2 regions of the Sphingomonas sp. SP3 genome follow, and region 1 is predicted to be linked to the other one. Evidence: predicted binding sites of a transcription regulator. Region 1 holds the regulator's gene; the other holds the start of a gene.
The links. Region 1 encodes LexA, which represses DNA repair genes until DNA is damaged. Its sites were predicted from a motif close to GTTCCNCNCTTGTTCT; they were not measured.
Positions count from the first base shown of each region.

Region 2: the regulator LexA is predicted to act here: its motif matches at 2,999-3,014, upstream of AC4K8G_RS10160 (ribonucleoside-diphosphate reductase subunit alpha).

Region 1 covers NZ_JBZSOE010000001.1:300,406-311,333, forward strand. The annotation lists gene AC4K8G_RS01710 (citrate synthase) at 1-893, opposite strand, end outside; gene gltX (glutamate--tRNA ligase) at 893-2,302, opposite strand; gene AC4K8G_RS01720 (ComEC/Rec2 family competence protein) at 2,326-4,461, shown strand; gene AC4K8G_RS01725 (VOC family protein) at 4,458-4,796, opposite strand; gene lexA (transcriptional repressor LexA) at 4,798-5,448, opposite strand; gene AC4K8G_RS01735 (peptidylprolyl isomerase) at 5,533-7,464, opposite strand; gene tpiA (triose-phosphate isomerase) at 7,562-8,317, shown strand; gene secG (preprotein translocase subunit SecG) at 8,366-8,716, shown strand; gene pyrG (CTP synthase) at 8,790-10,424, shown strand; gene AC4K8G_RS01755 (lmo0937 family membrane protein) at 10,490-10,636, shown strand; gene trxB (thioredoxin-disulfide reductase) at 10,683-10,928, shown strand, end outside.
Region 2 covers NZ_JBZSOE010000001.1:1,955,327-1,966,254, forward strand. The annotation lists gene AC4K8G_RS10135 (ribonucleotide-diphosphate reductase subunit beta) at 1-64, opposite strand, end outside; gene AC4K8G_RS10140 (hypothetical protein) at 70-381, opposite strand; gene AC4K8G_RS10145 (hypothetical protein) at 381-737, opposite strand; gene AC4K8G_RS10150 (hypothetical protein) at 734-961, opposite strand; gene AC4K8G_RS10155 (hypothetical protein) at 964-1,095, opposite strand; gene AC4K8G_RS10160 (ribonucleoside-diphosphate reductase subunit alpha) at 1,086-2,957, opposite strand; gene AC4K8G_RS10165 (ferritin-like domain-containing protein) at 3,321-4,004, shown strand; gene AC4K8G_RS10170 (GtrA family protein) at 4,013-4,447, shown strand; gene AC4K8G_RS10175 (glycosyltransferase family 4 protein) at 4,451-5,590, shown strand; gene AC4K8G_RS10180 (M28 family metallopeptidase) at 5,615-7,384, shown strand; gene AC4K8G_RS10185 (MarR family winged helix-turn-helix transcriptional regulator) at 7,427-7,876, shown strand; gene AC4K8G_RS10190 (carbonic anhydrase) at 7,938-8,531, shown strand; gene AC4K8G_RS10195 (DUF6632 domain-containing protein) at 8,571-8,966, shown strand; gene AC4K8G_RS10200 (RidA family protein) at 8,978-9,343, shown strand; gene AC4K8G_RS10205 (transporter) at 9,470-10,237, shown strand; gene AC4K8G_RS10210 (LL-diaminopimelate aminotransferase) at 10,234-10,928, opposite strand, start outside.

The DNA.
Region 1 (10,928 bases):
GGGTCGTTCTTGTCCTTGGCCCGGGCGATATATTCCGGGATCCGCTTCACGTCGCCGATCTCGCGCAGCATGTTGAGCGCCGCTTCGTTGGCGCCGCCGTGAGCGGGCCCCCAAAGGCAAGCGATGCCCGCCGCGATGCAGGCGAACGGGTTCGCACCCGACGAGCCCGCTAGTCGCACGGTCGAGGTCGACGCATTCTGCTCATGGTCGGCGTGAAGGATGAAGATGCGCCGCATCGCGCGCTCGATCACCGGATTGACCTGGTAGTGTTCGGCCGGAACTCCGAATGTCATGCGCAGGAAGTTGCCGGTGTAGCTAAGGCTGTTGTCGGGGTAGAGGAACGGCTGCCCGATCGAATATTTGTACGCCATGGCCGCGATCGTCGGCATCTTCGCGATCAGCCGGTGGGTCGCGATCATTCGCTGCTCGGGATCGGTGATGTCGGTGCTGTCGTGGTAGAAGGCGCTCAGCGCGCCGACGACGCCGCACATGATCGCCATCGGATGGGCGTCGCGGCGAAACCCGCGGTAGAAGGTCGCCAGCTGCTCGTGGAGCATCGTGTGGCGGCTAATCGTGTAGGAGAAGTCGCTCAGCTCTTCCTTCTTCGGAAGCTCGCCGTGGACCAGCAGGTAGGCCACTTCCATGAAGGTCGAATTTTCGGCCAGCTGGTCGATCGGGTAGCCGCGGTGGAGTAGGATTCCCTTCTCGCCATCGATGTAGGTGATCGCGCTCTGACAGCTCGCGGTCGAGGTGAAGCCCGGGTCATAGGTGAACATGCCCGTTTCGCCGTAGAACTTGCGGATATCGACCACTTCCGGGCCGACCGAGCCGTCGAGCACCGGATAGGTGAAGTTGGACCCGTTGACGCCCAGGGTCGCGGTCTTGTCGCTCATTAGTTCGGCTCCACCATTTGGTCGGCGATGCGGGCGAGGCTTTCTTGCCGCCCCAACAACGCAAGCACATCAAAAATTCCCGGTGACGTCGTGCTCCCCGTGAGGGCAGCGCGTAGCGGCTGGGCGAGTTTGCCGAGCTTCACGCCATTGCCCTCCGCGACCTCGCGGATGGCCGCCTCTACCGATGCAGCATCCCACTCGGCAAGTGCCGCAAGTTTCTCATGCGCCGAGGCAAGGAGGCTGTGCGCATCGTCAGCGAGCAGCGCCTCGGCAGCCGGCTCCATGCTCAACGGGCGCTTGGCGAACAGGAATCGCGCGCCATCGGCAAGCTGATGCACCGTGTGAGCGCGGGCCTTGAGCTCCGGCATCGCCTTGATCAGCAGGTCGCGATCGTCCCCGGAGACGCCGAGGCCGGGTGCGATCAGCTCGGCGAGCCGCGTATCGTCGGCCTCGCGCAGGTAATGCCCGTTCAAATTCTCGAGCTTCTTGAAGTCGAAGCGTGACGGCGATTTGCCCACATGATCGAGGTCGAACCATTCGATTGCCTGCTCGCGGCTGATGATTTCATCGTCGCCATGGCCCCAGCCAAGCCGAAGCAGGTAGTTGGACACCGCCTCTGGGAGCATGCCGAGCTCATCGCGATAGGCGTCGACGCCCAGCGCACCGTGGCGCTTGCTAAGCTTTGCGCCGTCCGGACCATGGATCAGGGGCACGTGCGCATAGACCGGTTCCGGCCAGCCCATCGCGCGGATGATTGCCAGCTGCCGGAAAGCATTGTTCAGATGGTCGTCGCCGCGGATCACATGGGTCACGCCCATGTCATGGTCGTCGACCACCACCGCCAGCATGTAGGTCGGGGTCCCGTCGGAACGGAGCAGGACGAAATCGTCCAGCTCGACATTCTGGACCGTGACCCGGCCCTGAACCTTGTCATCGATGACCGTCTCGCCTTCGCGTGCGGCCTTGAGGCGGATGACGAAAGGCGTGTCGCCCTGCCTTTCGGTGACGTCGCGCCATGGGCTGGCGATGCGGAAGGGCTTGCGTTCCTTGGCTGCGGCCTCGCGCTGCGCGGCGAGCTCCTCTTGCGTCATGTAGCAGCGGTAAGCGTGCCCGCGCTCGAGCATCTTGTGCGCGACCTCGGCGTGCCGGGCCCAGAATTGCGACTGGTAATATTCGTGCCCGTCCCAATCGAGCGCCAGCCAGCGCATCCCGTCGAGGATCGCGTCGATCGCTTCCTTGGTCGACCGGGCCTTGTCGGTGTCCTCAATGCGCAGGAGGAACTTGCCGCCGTGGTGGCGGGCGAACAGCCAGTTGAAGAGAGCGGTACGGGCGCCGCCGATGTGCAGGAATCCAGTCGGGGACGGTGCAAATCGGGTAACGACGGGCTTATCACTTGCGCTCAAGCGCACTTTCCTCTTCTCTTCATGCTGCAATGCAATGGACGAGCGCCCCTAACATAGGGGAAGCGCCTCTTCCACAGCGTGCTCGGAAGCTTTGGAAGGCGCGGTTTTCCGCGGCTCACGAGGAGATCGAGAAGATCCTCGAGGCGGAGCGCGCGCAGCTCCCGCCCTGGTTCGTTGTCGGCCTCGGCAGCGGGATTGCGGCCTGGTTCGTGCTGGGCTCGCGAAGCCAGTGGTCCGCCTTCCTCTGCCTCAGCTCCGCGCTCTCGCTAATCGGGTTCGCCATGGGCGCGGGCAGGGCCGGGCGCGCGCTCGGCTGGTTCGCGCTCGCGGCATTTGTCGGTTGCGCCCTTGTTTGGGGTCGGTCGGCCCGGGTTGCGCAGCCGCGCCTCGATCGACCGGTCGTCACCGATGTGTCCGGACGTGTGGAAAGCGTCGACTATCTCGCGGCCAAGCAGGCCGTGCGCCTTACGCTGGCGCCTCAGGGCGGTCAATTGCCGCCCCGCGTCCGCGTGTCGGTCGACGACGACAAGCTGCCGGCGGGGATTGCCGCGGGCGCGCTCATCAGCGTGAAGGCGAGGCTCGCGCCGCCGCCGCCAATGGCGCTGCCCGGAACTTATGACTTCGCACGGGACGCCTGGCTCAAGGGCATCGGTGGAGTTGGCAAGGCCATGGGACCAGTGACAGTCGTCCGGGCCTCCAATCCGCATGGGCTCGATCGCGCCCGCGATGGCCTTAGGCGGCATATCGCGGCGCAGCTTCCGCCGAGTTCTGCGGGAATTGCCATTGCGCTGGCCACCGGCGACCAGAATGCGGTGAGCGCCGATGATGCCGAGGCGATGCGGCGGAGCGGCCTGACGCACCTCCTCTCGGTCAGCGGTCTTCACATCGCGGCAGTCGTCGCCTTCGTCATGTTCCTGACCTTGAAGCTCTTGGCCCTGAGCGAGCGATTGGCGCTGCGCTTCAACCTCGTGTTGGTCGCTGCCGCTGCCGCTGCCGCGGCTGGCATCGGCTACACCTTGCTGACCGGCGCGCAGGTGCCGACGGTCCGAAGTTGCGTCGCCGCGCTCCTGATCCTCGGCGGTATCGCGCTTGGCCGCGACGCCCTGAGCATAAGGCTGATCGCAGCCGGTGCCCTCGTGGTCCTGCTGTTCCGGCCTGAAGCGCTGGCCGGCCCAAGCTTCCAAATGAGCTTTGCGGCGGTGACAGCGATCGTCGCACTCCATTCGACCGCATTGTCCCGCCGTTGGTTTCAGCGCCGGGAAGAGGGGCTCCCGGCTCGGCTCCTACGCGATCTAGCGGCGATGGTTGCGACCGGCCTTGTGGTCGAATTCGCGCTAATCCCCATGGCGCTGTTCCACTTCCACCGGGCCGGTCTCTACGGCGTGGGCGCCAACATCATCGCTATCCCGTTGACGACCTTCGTCATCATGCCGCTGGAAGCCGGGGCGCTGCTGCTGGACGTGGCGGGGTGGGGACGGCCTTTGTGGTGGCTTTGCGGCGCCTCGATCAATGGCCTGCTCCACCTGGCTCATGCCGTATCGTCTGCAAGTGGCGCCGTCGCGCTCCTGCCGGCAATGCCCGGCTGGTCCTATGGGCTGATGGTCGCGGGCGGCTTGTGGTTGTGCCTGTGGAACAGCCGGCTGAGGCTTTTGGGATTCGCACCTGTGCTTGTGGGTATTGCGGGAGCGGCGGCGTCGCCCTCACCTCAATTGCTCATCACTGGCGATGGCAAGCATGTCGCTGTCGTCGAGGGGAAAACACCGTTCATCCTCCGAGACCGCGCGGGCGACTATGTCCGTTCCCTGCTTGCTGAAGCCTCCGGCTTTGATGGCGATCCCGCGGCGCTCGACGAGCGCCCGTTTAGCGATTGCTCGAACGATGCCTGTGTGGCCGTGCTTCGCAAGGACGGGCGGGAATGGCGGCTCCTTGCAACGCGGTCCGCGACGTGGATCGACTGGGTGCCATTTACCAGGGCGTGTGCCCAAGCGGATATCATCGTCTCGGACCGCCGCCTGCCCAGGGGATGCACCCCGCGCTGGCTGAAACTAGACCGCTCAGGACTGGCTCGGACCGGGGGCGTTGCGGTCTATCTTGGGGCGAAACCCCGCCTCGATACGGTGAACTCCCGCACCGGCCATCACCCTTGGACTCAACTAGCGCCTTAGCGATCACTCCACACGGCGAGCTCGTTGCCCGAAGGATCGATGAACTGGAATCGCCGCCCGCCCGGGAAGCTGAAAATCGGCTTGGCGATGACTCCGCCAGCCTTGGCAACCGCGTCGAACGCAGCTTCGAGGTCGTCCACCCTGACGACCGGCAGGGGCGCTGACAGTGCATCTGCCGGATCGCCCTGGAGGCCGACGTCCGTCGTGCCGTTGGTCGTCGCCGAATAAGTCGGGCCGTAGTCGGTGAAGTCCCAGCCGAACGCTTTGCTGTAAAACGCGCGAGTCAGCTCATGCGCGGTTGCGCTCGGCAACTCAACATAGTCGATACGTGCCACTTCAGTAGCGCCGGATCAGGCCAGCCAGCTTACCCTGGATTTGCACCCGCCGCGGGTCGTAGCGCTGAGGCTCGTACTGCCGGTTTGCGGGATCCAGGCGGACCATGCTGCCCTCGCGACGGAAGGTCTTCAGGGTCGCTTCTTCGTTGTCGATCAGGGCGACCACGATCTCGCCGTCGCGGGCCGTGTCGACCTTGCGGATCAGCGCGAAATCGCCATCGAGAATGCCCTCGTCGACCATCGAATCGCCGGAAACTTCCAGCGCATAATGTTCGCCCGGCCCGAGCAGCGCGGCCGGGACCGAGAAATTCTCCGTACCTTGAAGCGCCTCGATTGGCGTACCCGCGGCAATCCGGCCGTGGAGCGGGATTTCCATCGTGTCATTCGCCGCCGCAGGGGCAGCGGGCCGCAGCTGGGTCACGGACGCGGTCGGCTTGACCTCGGGATGCTTCAGCACTTCGAGCGCGCGGGCCCGATTGGGGAGGCGGCGAATGAAGCCGCGCTCCTCGAGCGCCGAAATGAGGCGGTGCACCCCGGACTTGGATTTGAGGTCGAGCGCTTCGCGCATCTCGTCGAAGCTCGGACTAATCCCGCTGTCTTTCAGGCGGTCGTCGATGAACAGCAGCAATTCACGCTGTTTCGCGGTGAGCATCGGTCATCACTCCCGTCGTAAAGAACGAACGGGGAACGTGTATTGAACAAACGGGCGCGGGTCAAGCCCGCCGCCAATGCTCGATCAGCCACCGCTCGAGGTGAGGCGCGTCTTCACGTCCTGGATCGCTTTTTCGTTGCGCTCGACCTTCAGCGCTTCGCGGAGGGCGGCCACGAATTCGCGCGCATAATCGTCGGCCGCGCTCTGCTGGAGCTCGGTTTGCATCTGGCTGATGAGGCCCGGCTGAAGCAACGCGTTGCCCGGCGTGACCTTATTCACCTTGACGATGAACAGCCCGCGGCCCTGCGGGTCCGGTGCAACCTTGGCCGCGCCCTGGGTGATCGTGAACATCGTTTGCAGCGCGGGCGGCACCGGCTCCTTCGAATTGGCGATCTGGATCCGGCGCGCTGCGATCGGGCGAACCGGCGGAAGGGGAGAGTTGGACTCCTTCACCGCCTGAGCGAGCGGCATGCCACGACCGGCCTTCGCGGCGATCGCGTCGGCTACGGCCTTCACACGTTGCGCCGCGCGGTTGGCGACCCAGTCGCTCACCACGCGGTCGCGAATGCTCGCCAGCGGGGCCGGAGCCGCGGGCTGGATCTGCGCCGGGTGGACCATCGCATAACCCTGGTCGTTCGGCAGCGAGACGATCTCGGGCGGGTCGTTGGCGGCAATGTCGAACCCGGTCTTGATCGCCGGCGCGAGCTCGGCGGAGGGCTTGAACGACGGATCCGCGCGTGACGTGCCGGCCGCGGTGATCAGCGGCGTGCTCGTCACCGGCGCCTTTGCTGCCGCTGCCGCTTCGACGAAGTTGCTGCCGTCGTCGACCGCGTTCTGCAGCTTGTCGGCCATGTCCTCGATCGCCTGCTTGCGCTTGTCGACATTGAGCTTGGCCGCGATCTCGCCCTTGGCCTGCTCGAGCGATTTGCCGCTGACCGACTTCACGGATTCGACCTTGGCGACAACCCAGCCGAAATCGGACTGGACCGGCCCGACCACTGCGCCCTGCGATGCAGCGAAGACGGCTGCGGCCGCCCTGTTTCCGGCAACGCCCGCATAAGCGTCGCGCGTCTGGTCGCTAAGCGAGGTAACGGCTGCTCCGCCGCTTGCGGCCTGGATCGTCGCGCCCGCTTTGGCTTTTGCCGCGATGGCGCTGGCCGCTGCCTGGTTCTGGACCACCGCCTGGCTGATCGTGCGCGTGTCCTTGGCAGCGTAGGTCGCCTTGTTGGCGTTATAGTAAGTCGCGATCTCCTGGTCGGATGCAGTCACGCCGGCGACCTGCTCGGGACCGACCCGGGCGATGCGGAGCACGCGCTGTTCGGGGATCATGTAGCGCGCACGGTTGGTCTGGTAGAAGCTCTGAAGGTCGGCGTCGGTCGGGTTGAGCCCCGCCTTGAACGCGTCGAGCGGTACCATCGCCACTTCGCCCTCACGCGATTCCAGCATCATCGAGGCGTAGGGCGTTGCCATTCCGACCGATACGCGGGCGTTGGTCGCGACCGGGGTCAGCAGCAGGCGCTGGAGGAGGCCGCCGGTCAGAACCTGGCGCACTTGGGTGTCGGTGAGGCGCTGCTGGCCCAGGAATTGTTGATAGGCCTGCTGGCTGAACTGGCCGTTCAGTCCCTTCGTGCCGGGGATTTGCGCGATCTCCGCATCGACGAGCCGCTTCGACAAATGGAAATCGAACTTGTTGGCGAAGGCGATCAAGGTCCGCTGGTCGATGAGCGCATTGAGGATCGTCTCGAAGTCCCCGGCGATGGTCGCATAATCGGCCTCGGGTTTTTCGCGACGCACGTCTTGCAGCCGGCGCTGCATCGCCTCGCTCATTTCGGTTTCGCCGATCTGCTGGTCGCCGACTTCGGCGACCGTCGTGCTGCCCATGCCGAAGCCGATATTGCCGGACCCAAAGTTGGAAATGTCGCTGATCGCGAAACCTGCGAGGATCGCGATCAGGATTGAAGCCATGATCCAGGTGCCGACTTTGGACTTGGAAACGCGACGGAAAAAGGAAGACATGTCAATCCAGCTCTGAAGGGGATGGCGCGTGCTTTAGGGGGCAGGGTAGCGCGCATCAAGCGGCCCAGCTACTCGGGGCGCCGATTGGGGGTCATGAATGGCGTTGAAGAAGCTCGTTGCCGGCAATTGGAAGATGCACGGCCTGGCGTCTGACCTTGCTGAGGTCCGCCTGATCGCCGAGGCCGCGCGCGGCTATTCCGGCGTCGACGTCGCGCTTTGCGTCCCTGCGATCCTGATCGAGCGAGCGGCGCGCGCGGTTCCGGACTTCGCCATTGGTGGCCAGGACGTGCATCACGAACCCAAGGGGGCGCATACCGGCTGCACGTCGGCGCAAATGCTGCTCGACGCGGGCGCGGTCCTGACCATCGTCGGGCACAGTGAACGACGCGAGGCGCAGCGCGAAAGCGATGCCGAGGTCCAGTCCAAGGCTCACGCCGCGCTTGAATGCGGACTCAACGTCATCCTGTGCGTCGGCGAGAGCTTGGAAGTCCGCGAAAGCGGCAGAGCGGTCGATACCGTGCTTGCCCAGCTCGACGGCTCGATCCCGCACGAGCCGACCGAGGAGGCCGAGCTCGCGATCGCCTATGAGCCGATCTGGGCCATCGGCACCGGCAAGATCCCGACGGTCGAGGAGATTGCCGAGATGCATGCCGCGATTCGCGGGCTGCTCCATGAGCGCTACGGCGCGGCCGGCAGTGGTGTTCGCATTCTATACGGAGGCTCGGTCAAAGCCTCGAACGCGGACGAAATATTCGCGATTGCGGACGTCGATGGTGCGCTGGTTGGCGGCGCAAGCCTGAAGGCCAACGATTTCATCCCCATCGTTGCCGCTGCGGCGACGGTTGAAGGCTGAACGTCGATCGCCTAGATCGCCGCCAACCCAATTCCCGGAAAGTCCGTCATGTTCGCATTCCTCCTGATCGTTCAATCGCTTGTCGCCATTTCGCTCGTCGGGGTCATCCTGATGCAGCGCTCGGAAGGCGGCGGCCTTGGCGTCGGCGGAAGCTCCTCGGGGTTCATGACGGCGCGCGGCGCGGCCGACTTCCTCACCCGCTCGACCTCGATCCTCGGCGGAATCTTCATCGTCCTGTCGATCGTCATGGCGGCGATTGCCGGCGCGACCCGCGTGCCGACCAAGATCGACACGTCGCTGGCCAATAGCGCCGCCCCGATCGAACAGTCGAAGCCGGCCCAACCGGTCCCGGCCGCACCCGCGACCCAGCAGCAGCCGGCGGTACCGCTCGCCCAATAACCGGCCGCTGAAAAACTTTTTTCGCGTCCCGGCCTTGCGTCGGGTGCGCTTATCCCCCTAAGCCTCAACTCCCATGGCGCGGTTCATATTTGTCACCGGCGGCGTGGTTTCATCGCTTGGGAAAGGCTTGCTTTCAGCGTCCCTCGGGGCGCTTCTCCAGGCGCGTGGCTACAAGGTCCGAATCCGAAAGTTCGACCCCTATCTGAACGTCGATCCGGGGACGATGTCCCCTTATCAGCATGGCGAAGTCTATGTGACCGACGACGGGGCGGAGACCGACCTCGACCTTGGCCATTACGAACGCTTCACCGGCGTTTCCTCGAAGCAATCGGACAATGTCACGACGGGCCGCATCTACCGCGACATCATCGCGAAGGAACGGCGCGGCGATTATCTCGGCGCGACGGTCCAGGTCATTCCCCACGTCACCAACGCGATCAAGGAATTCGCGCTTACTGATATCGACGGGCTCGACTTCGTCATTTGCGAGATCGGTGGGACGGTCGGCGATATCGAGAGCCTGCCGTTCATCGAATCGATCCGCCAGCTGAGGAACGATCTTGGCCGCGGCAACAGCGTCAGCGTCCACACGACCCTGGTCCCGTGGATCAACGCTGCCGGCGAGCTCAAGACGAAGCCGACGCAACAGTCGGTGCGGGAGCTTTCAAGCCTCGGCGTCCAACCCGAAGTGCTGCTGTGCCGCTGCGACCGGCCGTTGCCCGAGGGGGAACGCGAGAAGATCGCCTTGTTCTGCAACGTGCCCAAGTCGGCGGTCATCGAGGCGCTCGATGCACGCAACATCTACGATGTGCCGCTTCAATATCATGCAGCCGGCCTCGATGATGAGGTCCTCCGTGCTTTCGGTATCGAGGATGCGCCGCAACCGGATGTCGCGCGCTGGCACGAGATCATGGACCGGATCGACCATTACGACAGCGAGGTCACGATCGGCGTTGTCGGCAAATATGTCGGATTGCCGGACGCCTATAAGAGCCTGCGCGAAGCCTTGGTTCACGGCGGCATCGCCAATCGAGCCAAGGTCAACATCGAATGGATCGACGCCGAGCTGTTCGAGCATCCCGATTCTGAAATTGCCGCCGAGCTCGAGCCGTTGCACGGTATCCTCGTGCCTGGGGGGTTCGGCGAGCGCGGCAGTGAAGGGAAGATCGCAAGCGTGAAGTTCGCCCGCGAGCGCGAAATTCCCTTCTTCGGCATCTGCCTCGGCATGCAGATGGCGTGCATCGAGGCAGCGCGGAACCAGGCCGGGATCAGCGAAGCGTCAACGACCGAGTTCGGCGAAACCTCGGAGCCCGTGGTGGGCATGATTACCGAGTGGATGAGCGACGAAGGCCTGCAGCAGCGCGCTGCCGGCGGCGACCTTGGCGGCACCATGCGGCTGGGTGCCTATCCGGCCAAGCTCGACGGCAATAGCGTCGTTCGGGCGCTCTACGGATCGGATGAGATCAGCGAGCGCCACCGTCACCGTTATGAGGTCAACGTCCATTACCGCGACGCGCTGGAAGGGGCGGGGCTCATCTTCTCCGGCATGTCTCCGGACGATCAGCTCCCGGAGATCGTCGAGCGGCCCGACCATCCCTGGTTCATCGGCGTCCAGTTCCACCCCGAACTGAAGAGCCGGCCGTTTGAGCCCCATCCACTGTTCGCGGGCTTCATCGAGGCGGCGGTCAAGCAGAGCCGGCTGGTTTAATCTTCCAACCGGAACGGGCTTGTAACTTGTCCGTTACGGCCCGCGAACCACGGAAGGAATGCACCATGCTTCTGACGCTCGCGATCATCCTGCTCGTCCTTTGGGCGCTGGGCCTCCTGGTCCATATTGGCGGCAGCCTGATTCATATTTTGCTCGTTGTCGGAATCATCGTTCTTATCTGGAACTTCATCGTTGGGCGCCGCGCCGTCTGACCAACGGGACGTTGCGGGGGCGTCAAACCGCCCCTAAATCGACGCCATGACTAACAGTATTTCGACGCGGGTGGCTGTTCTTGGCTCCGGTCCCGCCGGGTGGACCGCGGCCATTTACGCGGCGCGTGCGGGCCTCAGCCCGATCGTCATTCAGGGGATTCAGCCGGGCGGCCAGCTAACGACCACCACCGACGTCGAAAACTACCCGGGTTTCCGCGAGGTGATCCAGGGCCCGTGGCTGATGGAAGAGATGCAGGCCCAGGCTGAGCATGTCGGGACCAAGGTGGTGTGG
Region 2 (10,928 bases), 1.7 Mb from region 1:
AATATTCGAACGCCCACGGATATTCGAAGGGCTTATACTGCTTGCGGGCTTCGAGAAGAGGCATGTGCGTTACTCCTGAATTCTGCGCGCGCGAACGTTGATGACGTTGTCGCGATAGACGACGTGGGACTTGCGGGCGCCGACGCCGAACACGACGATGCCGAGGAAATAGCCGAAATCGTACCAGCCGCCGTTGTTGGGCACCGCGTAGACCGCGACCTGGCTGGTGAAGAGCGAGACGATCCAGGCGACCGGGAAGATGAAGCCGTGCCACAGGCCGAGGAGGAAGCCGGGCGCTCCGGGCGCGACGGCCGCCGCATCCTGCGTCGCTGCGCAGGCGCTAAGCGCGAAAACTGCGAGGAGGGGAGCAAAACGCCGCATCAGCCGCGCGCCGCGTAGAAAGCCGCAGCGAGGGCGGCGAGGATCGGCACGAGCCCGATGATCGCGGCAATCGAGGCAAGCGTGCGGTTGCGCCCGCGGCCGCGGTGGATCCTGGTCCACAGCAGCAGATAAATGCTGCCGGTCGCGGCGGCTGCGATCGCAGTTACGTCGCGCACCGACGAAATGCGGTAGCTGCCGAGCTCGTCAGGGACCATCGGCGGCACCGACAGCGCGCCCGCAACGGTCACCGCCGCTGCCGCGATCGCGCCGACGCGCTTGGGGATTCCGCTGTGCGACACCAAAGCGAGCCACAGGAGGGCCGCGACGGGCACCAGGAGGAGCATGGTGAAGATCATCGACCCTGACCCTTCAGCGCGTCGAGTTCGCTCTCGCTCGGGTGATAATCGAGCCCGCCAAGCGCGTGGATGGCCATGATCACGCCGACAACGAGCAGGAGCACCGCGCCCTGGCTGCCATATTGCGGGTCGGCCCCGTCCTTTCGGCGATAAAGCCAGACGGCGGCGATGAGGAACATCACCGCCGCAACCAGCTCGATCATTCGCCCAGAGGACAGGCCCATCGTCACCGCTTTAGCACTGTCAGGCCGAGCACGACCGCTGCCGCGCCTGCGGCGAGGTCGAGCGCAACGAGGCCGAGCACGACCATGCCGGCCCGCTTGGCAAACTTGCGGGTGCGGTCGGAGATCACTGGCATGCCAGGCACTCGTCATAATCGGTCGAGGAGGCGAGCTGGATTTCCTTGAGCTCGGGCGTGTTGTCCGCCTCGACCCCGCCGGCAAAGCCCGCGCGCTGCACCGACTTCGAACGCAGGTAATAGAGCGACTTGATGCCGAGCTCCCACGCGCGGAAGTGGAGCATCATCAGGTCCCACTTGTCGACGTCGGCCGGGATGAACAGGTTCAGCGACTGCGCCTGGTCGATGAACGGCGTGCGGTCGGCGGCAAGCTCGATCAGCCAACGCTGGTCGATCTCGAAGCTGGTCTTGAACACGTCCTTTTCTTCCTGCGTCAGGAAGTCGAGGTGCTGGACCGACCCGCCATTCTCCAGGATCGAATTCCACACCGTGGCGCTGTCCTTCGCCTTCTCCTTGAGCATCTTCTCAAGGTACGGGTTCTTGATCGAGAAGCTGCCCGACAAAGTCTTGTGGGTGTAGATGTTAGCCGGGATCGGCTCGATGCAGGCGGACGTGCCGCCGGTGATGATCGAAATCGACGCGGTCGGCGCGATCGCCATCTTGCACGAAAAGCGCTCCATCACGCCCATGTCGGCGGCGTCGGGGCACGGCCCGCGCTCCTTCGCCAGCATCATCGACGCCTGGTCGACCTGCGCGCGGACATGCTTGAAGATCTTGAGGTTCCAGCTCTTGGCCATCGCCCCTTCGAACGGGATATTGCGCGCCTGGAGGAAGGAGTGGAAGCCCATCACGCCGAGGCCGACGCTGCGCTCGCGCTCCGCCGAATATTTGGCGCGCGCCATCTCGTCCGGCGCGCGGGCTATGTAGTCGCTGAGCACATTGTCGAGGAAGCGCATCACATCCTCGATGAACTGCTTGTCGCCGTTCCACTGGTCCCAGGTTTCGAGGTTGAGCGACGACAGGCAGCAGACCGCGGTGCGGTCCGCGCCCAAATGATCCTTGCCGGTCGGGAGCGTGATTTCCGAGCAGAGGTTCGAGGTCGAAACCTTGAGGCCGAGGTCGCGGTGATGCTTCGGCATCGACCGGTTCACCTGGTCGATGAAGATGATGTACGGCTCGCCGGTCGCGAGGCGGGTTTCGACCAGCTTCTGGAACAGCGAGCGGGCGTCGACCGTGCTCCGCTCCGAGCCGTCGCGCGGAGAGCGAAGCGTGAACTCGCTGCCTTCGCGCACCGCCTGCATGAACTCGTCGGTGATGAGCACGCCGTGGTGGAGGTTGAGCGCCTTGCGGTTGAAGTCGCCGCTCGGCTTGCGGATCTCGAGGAACTCCTCGATCTCCGGGTGCGAGATGTCGAGGTAGCAAGCAGCCGAACCGCGCCGGAGCGAGCCCTGGCTGATCGCCAGGGTCAGGCTGTCCATCACGCGGACGAACGGAATGATGCCGCTGGTCTTGCCGTTGAGGCCGACGGGCTCACCGATCCCGCGGACGTGGCCCCAGTAGGTGCCGATGCCGCCGCCGCGGCTCGCCAGCCAGACATTCTCGTTCCAGGTGCCGACGATGCCTTCGAGGCTGTCGGATACGCTGTTGAGGTAGCAGCTGATGGGGAGGCCGCGGCCCGTTCCGCCGTTCGACAGCACCGGGGTCGCCGGCATGAACCACAGCTTCGAGATATAATCGTAGACGCGCTGGGCGTGCTCGTCGTCATCGGCGTAAGCAGCAGCGACGCGCGCGAACAAGTCCTGATAGCTTTCGCCGGGGAGCAGGTAGCGGTCCTTCAGCGTATCCTTGCCGAACTCCGTCAGGAGCGCGTCGCGCTCGGAATCCGTCTTGACGTCGAACTTGGGCGCATCGACGCGCTTGGATGCGGACACGGTGGTCGAAACGTCATCGCTCGGTACTTCTGAGCTGGTCGAAAAATCCATCGCGCTACCCCGTCCTTCCGCGACCCGTTCATGGGTCGTTTGTTCTGCAATTGTTCGACTCGGAGCCATGGCCGGCATCCTAGCCTCTTTTCGCGCTCGACGGGGCTTTTTCACTCCCGTCCCCTGTGGAAATCGGGGACGAGCGCGCCCGTCACCGGAATATAGTGATTCCGGCGCCGAACACCAGTAATTGAGAGTTCCCCCTCTCGCGCTACTACCTATTGTGCCTCAACTGAAATCAGACGCAAGCGGGTAAATGATGGTTAACGCATTTTTTCCTGTGGATTGACCGCAGTGCCACAACCGGCCGGCGCATCGACCAGCAGCCTTGCGCCCGGGGTGATCGACCTCTAGCCCGTGGGCATGCGTACATGGTTCCGGAATCGATACCTGGATGTTCTCGGGTCGATCTACATTTACAACGAGCACCGCGGTTACACCGCCATCGACGACCTCCTCGCGGCAGTGCAGTGGCGCTGGCCGGATAATAGCGAGCTGATCGACCGGATCGAGAAACACCGAGCCGACGAGCGAAAGCATTATTTGATGTTCCGCCGCTGGTTCGAACGGCGCGGGATGATGCCGCTGGCGGTCGACAGCGCGTTCGGCCACATCGACCGCTTCGTCGAAATCATGTTCGGGAAGAAGATCGACGATCTCGACAAGCGCGAAGTCGTTGAGGACGAGGATCTGTTCGGCCGGCTTTGCCGGGTCATCTCGCTGACGGAAAAACGCGGCTACAAGCAGGTCGAGATATTGCTGCGCAATTCGCACGTGCGGAGCGATCGGCAGCTGGCGAAAATCTTCGACATCATCGAGCAGGATGAGCCGAGCCACTGGCAGCCCTATGACGACTGGCTTGCCGCCAATGGCGTGCGCAACGCCAAATGGTGGGAGCGGGCGGTCGACAGTTTCATCCATTCGGAACTACTGTTCCTGAAGCTGCCGTTCCTATTCGTTCACCCGCGGCTGAAGCGGAGCACCAGGTTCGCTGACCAGGGCGAAGCGGTACGACGCTCGTCGCCAATCACGGCACGCGCAGCCTGAGCGAAGGCATGGCCGGCCGGCCCGTTCCCGAAGCTGGGCTGCTGCGTCGGATTTGGTCGCGCCACGCCGCGAACATGCTCGCGCGCAACACGGTCGTCAGCTGCGGCGTGTTCGCGTTCGACCTGGCCTTGTTATGGCTGCTGGTCACCGAATCGGAGCTGGACAAGGTCGTGGCCGCGGCAGTGGCCTTCGTCGCGGCCAACTCGATCCACTACGCGTTGGGCCGGACGTGGATCTTTCGCGGCACGGACCGGCACGTTGCCACCGGCTATTTCTACTTCCTGGTCAACGCGGGCGTAGGGCTCGCGATCACGCTTATCCTGTTTGCGGCGATGATCCGCTGGACGCCGATCAATTACCTGGTGGCGAGGACGTTGGTTTCGGTCGTTGCCGGCCTCGCCGTGTTCCTGCTCAACGCGATCCTCAATTTCCGTCGGCTGTAAGCGATGCGGATCGCGCTCTTCTCCGGCAATTATAATTATGTGCGCGAAGGCGCGAACCAGGCACTGAACAAGATGGTGGGACTGGCAGAGCGCCAGGGCCATGAAGTGCGGGTTTATTCGCCTGTCACCGACACGCCGGCATTCGAGCCGGAAGGCAAGCTGGTCCCCGTACCGTCCGTGCGATTGCCGGTGCGCGGCGAGTTCCGGCTGGCGCTCGGTATCCCAAAAGGCATTCGCCGCGACATCGCGGGCTTTTCGCCCGAGGTCTTGCATGTCTCGACGCCCGACATCCTCGGCACGCGTGCGCAGACGCTGGCGAAGCGCATGGGCGCGCCGATCGTCGCGAGCCTTCACACCAGGTTCGAGACCTATTTCGAACATTATGGCGCGGGCTGGGCGAAACCGCTGGCGGAAGCGCACCTGCGCCGCTTCTATCGTCGCGCGGACCATGTGCTGGTTCCGACGCCCGCCACGATCGGCGAAATAAAGGCGCTGCGTGGCGATGATCATGTCAGCCTGTGGAGCCGCGGCGTCGACCGCAAACGCTTCAACCCGGCGCGGCGAGACGCCGGCTGGCGACGATCAAAAGGCTGGGACGACCAGGATGTGGTCCTCCTGTTCTTCGGGCGGTTGGTCCTTGAGAAAGGCACCGAGGAATTCGTGCACGTGGTGCGACGCCTGAGCGATCAGGGGATCAAGGTCCGCGCATTGGCCGTCGGGGAAGGGCCGGCGCGGAACGCATTCGACTCGCTCGGGGGCGCAGTGCTTACCGGCCATCTTGATAATGAGGCTCTCGGTCGTGCTGTCGCAAGCGCTGACATCCTGCTCCAGCCAAGCCGGACCGAAGCGTTCGGCAATGTCGTGCTGGAAGCGATGGCGTCGGGCCTCGCGGTCGTCTGCGCTGACGCCGACAGCGCGCGGGCGCTGGTCGAGGATGGAGGTACCGGCCTACTCTATCGGGATGAGGGCGAAGCGGTGGCGGCGATTGCTGAGCTGGCCCGCGAGCCGCAGAAGCGGAAGACGCTCGGGATGGCCGCGCGGGAAGCGAGCGCACAGTTCGATTGGGACGCGGCGTCGCAAAGCGTGCTCGACACTTATCGAAAGGTCGCGGGATCAGGACCGAAAGGCCGACAGAGCCGTTAGGCGAGCGGGGCGGATTGGAGGATTATGATGCGGACCTGGCTGCCTTTCGCGACAATGTCGCTGCTCGCGGGTTGCGCGACGCACGAGGCTCCCCAGTTGCTGCCGGCCGATCATAACGGACCGCCCGAACTGCCGGCGGCAATGCCGCATGTAGACCCAGCCGACATCAGCACCGAGCGGATGAGCGAGGTCACGCGCGTGCTGGCTTCCGAAGATTTCCAGGGCCGGTCGATGGGCACGCCGGGCGAAGAGAAGACGATCACCTACCTGATCCAGCAGTTCCACTTGGCGGGGCTGGAACCGGGCGGAGAGAACGGAACCTGGACCCAGACGGTGCCGATGATCCGCACCAAGCTGCAGTCGCCGATGAGCTTTTCGGTGAAGCAGGGCGCGTCGACGACGGCGCTGCGTTTTCCCGACGACATTTACCTGAGCACCGTGCGCGACACGAATGAGGCGCGGATCGCCAACGCGCCGATCGTGTTCGTCGGATACGGGGTCAACGCGCCGGAGCGGAACTGGGACGATTTCAAAGGACAGGATCTCAAGGGCAAGGTCGCGCTGATCCTGGTCAACGATCCGGACTTCGAGGCCGCGGCGGGCGACCCGGTTGCGGGCAAGTTCGGCGGCCAGACAATGACTTATTACGGGCGCTGGACCTACAAATATGACGAGGCCGCGCGGCGCGGGGCGATCGCGGCGCTGATCATCCACGAGACCGCAGGCGCGGGCTACGGCTGGAACGTCGTCCAGTCTGCGATGGGCGAAAACTTCAATATAGTGCTCCCGCAGGGCGCGCAGCAGCCGGTGCTTCTGCAGGGTTGGATCCAGCGGCCGGCCGCCGAAGCCCTGCTGAAGCGCGCGGGCTATGATTATGAAACCTTGAAGCGGCAGGCGCGGAGCGCCGCGTTTAAGCCAATCGACCTCCACGCGACCTTCTCCGCACAAGCGCCGGTCGAGCTCACGCGCCTGACCAGCCTCAACGTGATCGGCAAGCTCACCGGCTCCGCCTATCCGAATGAGACGGTGAGCTATGGCGGGCATTGGGATGCGTACGGGATCGGCGCGCCCGACGCTGAAGGCCGTACAGTCCGCCCGGGCGCTGCCGACGACGCACTCGGCCTCGCCGCGATGATCGAGGTGGCGCGCAAGTTTGCGTCAGGCCCGCGGCCGCAGCGCACCTTATTGTTCACGGCATGGACGGGCGAGGAACGCGGGCTACTCGGCAGCGAATATTACGCGCAGCATCCGCTTTATCCGCACGAGACCATGGCCGCGAACCTGACCTTCGACACGCTCCAGTTTGCGGGACCGGTGAACGATGCGGTGCTGGTCGGGCGCGGGCAGAGCGAGCTCGAGCGCTACATGGAAGAAGAGGCGAAGGCGCAGGGCCGCTACGTCACACCCGAGAGCCATCCGGAGCGCGGCCTCTTCTATCGCGCCGACCATTTCTCGCTCGCCAAGCGCGGCGTACCGGTGCTGCTCGATATGGCGCTTGCCGGCGCTTACGACATGAAGGATGGCGGGCGCGTGGCGGGCAACCGCTGGCTCGATGCCTTCACCGCCAAATGCTACCACCAGCCCTGCGACGCCTGGTCGTCGAGCTGGAACCTCGAAGGCGCCAAGCAGGAGGCCGAGCTGTTCTACGCAATCGGCGCGCGCATCTCGAACAGCCGCGACTGGCCGCAGTGGAACCCGAACTCCGAGTTCGCGAAGGTGAGGGCGCAGAGCCATGACGCGCGCCCGGGCGAGCAGATCGTCGTGGCACCCAGAGGAGAACGGGGCCGCCGCTGATACTTGATTGACGCACCAATCGTACGTGCATATACACGCATCATGTCGTCGGAAGTCTCTCAAGTCGCGCAATCGGTACTCGACCGCTGCCTGTGCAAGCGGACGCGCGCGGCGGCGCGCGCGATCACCCGCTTCTATGACGACGAGATGCGCGCGACCGGGCTCCGCCCATCCCAGGTTGAGGTCTTGGTGACGATCGCCGCGAAGGAAGAGCTGTCGATCAGCGCGCTTTCCGACGAGCTTGGAATGGACCGCACTACGCTCACCCGGAACCTGCGGCCGCTCGAGGCGCGCGGCCTTGTGGCTAGCGTGACAGAAGGACGCACGCGTTTGGTCCGGCTGAGCACGGCGGGGTCGCAGGTCCTGGGCCAGGCAGTCGGACACTGGGAGCGTGCGCAGGCCGAAATGGAGCGAATCCTGGGCGAAGCCGGCGTCGCGACCGTTCGTCGTTCATCGGCAGCAATCGCTTCCGCCGCCCGTTCAGCCGGCTAGTCGTATCTCAATCCAGTACCGCGTTATCTTAACATATGTGCATATACACTAAAGGTGCAGCATGAACGATCTAACCAAATTTGCCTTCAGCTCCACGAAGGGCTTCGACGAAGCCGCCGTGCGCGAGGCTTTCTCCCACGCCGTGCCCCTGAAAACCGTGGTGATTTACTGCTACGATCCACGCGCGGCGCGAATTCCCGAGCTCGTGGCCGAGCGACTGGGAGACGTTTACCCCGGCGAAATCCTGTTTGACGACCAGGGCTTGAAGGTCGCGTCGACCGCGACAGTGTTTCCGATCGTAGTTGCCGGTGGACGGGCGTTCGACGCGCTGCGGTCGATCGCCGTCGCCCAGCATCTCTTCGGGATCGAGAATATCGTCGTCGTCCACCACAGCTATTGCGGCGCCACGACGTTCACCGCGGACGGAATCATCGACGCGTTCCGGCACGAGCAGGAAGCGGACATCGCGCATGCCTTCCCGCGCGAGGCGCTGTGCATCACCGATTACGAGCAGTCGCTGAAGAGCGACGTGCAACTCATCCGCGACCAACCCGGTACACCCAAGTCGGTGGACATTTTCGGCTTCTTCTACGACATCGACAGCGGTGAGCTGGTCCCGGTTGCGACCTCTCCCGGCGTCCCCCGGTCGAAGTAAGCGTAACCTCTCCACGAACCTCTCCAAGAAAGGACAGACATGTCCAAAAGCAATCCTTTGTTGTCCGTCGCGCTGATCGTCTTCGGACTCGCATTCTGTTCGCTCTACGCCATGCTGATCATCTGGCCGTCCGGCTGGGCGTGGCATGAGGGAAGCCCCGCCTCGAGCGATTATTTCATGATGATCGCCGGGGTTTACGTGGTGCTCGGCGTTTTCATGATCCGGGCGGCCAAGGACCCCGCGGCCAACGCGTCGCTGATCTGGTTCGTCGTCTGGTCGAGCGTCGCTCACGCGCTGGTCATGGGATGGGAAGCATTCCGTACGCCGATGATGAAAGGTCATCTCGTCGGCGACGTGCCGTTCCTGCTGGTCATCGCGCTGGTGCTCGGCGTGCTGATGAACCGGACCAGTTCCGTACAGCTGAAAGCCGCTTGATGCCCAAGCGAGTGATCGAGAGTGCAGATATGCCGGCCGCGCTGGGACCCTATTCCCAGGCGGTCGGCGCCTTCGGCGAACTGGTCTTCATTTCCGGGCAGGCGGGCCTTGCTGCCGACGGCAGCGTTTCCGGCGAGTTCGCAGCGCAGGCGCGGCAAGCATTCGAAAATATCAAGAATGTGGTCGAAGCGTCCGGCCTCAGCATGACGGACGTGGCCAAGACGACGATCTACCTAGCGGATGCATCGCAGTTTCCCGTGCTGAATGACTTGTTCGGCGAATATTTTCCGAAGAATCCGCCGACGCGGGCGGTCCCGATCACGCAACTGCCCAAGGGCCTGCTGATCTCGATCGAAGCGATTGCCGTGCGTCCGTAATAAAGGCGTATGAATCGATGGAGGGTGCGTGAAGTTTTCATGAACTTCACCTCCCTCCCTCTCGACGAATAAGTGGCTTCGGCGCAGACAAGCCGCATGGGGGCTTTCACACGATTGATGTTTGGCGTGGCGACGCTTGGGGCGGCCGCAGTCGCGCACGCTGAGGACGCACCGATCTGCGCGGCGCGGCCGGGGAAGTCGACGCCACCCTGCACAGTGCCGGCCGGGCGCTTCCAGATTGAAACGGGCCTTGCCGACTGGAGCCTGCAGAAAAATGCCGGCGAGCGCGATACGTCGCTGGCGATCGGCGAGACGACCTTCAAATATGGGCTGACCGACCGATCGGACATCGAAGTCGATGTGACGCCGTGGCAGCGCGCGACCAGCAAGGCCGGCAGTCTCCATGACCGCGCATCGGGTTTTGGCGACATCACGGTCGGCTACAAACAGCAGCTCACCAACAATGACTCGCACATTCAGGCGGCGCTGCTTCCGGTGGTGAAAATCCCGACCGCCAAGCATTCGCTCGGCAACGGCAAGTGGGAGGCAGGGTTGCTCATCCCAATCGGCTTTTCGATTGCCCGGTCGCCGCTAAGCGTTGGCTTGACGCCCGAGCTCGACTGGGCCGCGGATGGGGACGGGCGCGGACATCATGCGGCGATGGCGCAAGTCGTCAGCCTGGGCTGGCAGGTGACTGATAAGCTCAATGTGTCGGGCGACTTGTGGGGCCAATGGGACTGGGATCCGGCAGGCACCGGCAAGCAGGCGAGCGCGGATGGCTCGATCGCTTATCTCGTGAACAGCGCTGTGCAGGTCGATGCCGGCGCGAACTTCGGCCTCAACAAGCAGACCCCGGATATCGAGTTCTACGCCGGAATCTCGAAGCGCTTCTAAGTGCCGAGCATCTTCTTGATGCCTTTCGCCGCCTGGCGAAGTCGCTGCTCATTCTCGACCAGCGCAAGGCGGACAAAGCCTTCACCTTCCTCGCCGAAACCGACGCCCGGAGCGACCGCGACGTGGGCTTCGGTGAGAAGGCGCTTGGCGAATTCCATCGAGCCCAAATCGCGAAACTGCTCCGGGATCGGCGCCCACGCGAACATCGACGCCTGCGGCACGGGAATGTCCCAGCCGGCGCGGCCGAAACTTTCGACAAGTACGTCGCGGCGCTTCCGGTAGAGATTGCGGTTCGCCTCGATAATGTCCTGGGGACCGTTCAATGCGGCACAAGCAGCCGCCTGGACCGGCGTGAACGCGCCATAATCGAGGTAAGATTTTACACGCGTCAGCGCCTCGATCAGTTTGGCATTGCCGACCGCGAACCCCATCCGCCAACCGGCCATCGAGTAGGTTTTAGACATGGAGGTGAACTCGACCGCGACATCCTTCGCGCCGTCGACCTGCAGGATCGACGGGGTCGGCTCGTCGCCGAAGTAGATCTCGGCATAAGCCAAGTCCGAAATGACGATCAGGTCATGCTCGCGGGCAAAGGCGACAAGCCGCTCGTAGAAGGCGAGGTCGGCGACATAAGCGGTGGGGTTCGACGGGTAGCCGACCACCAGCACCTTGGGCCGCGGCACGCTGTAGT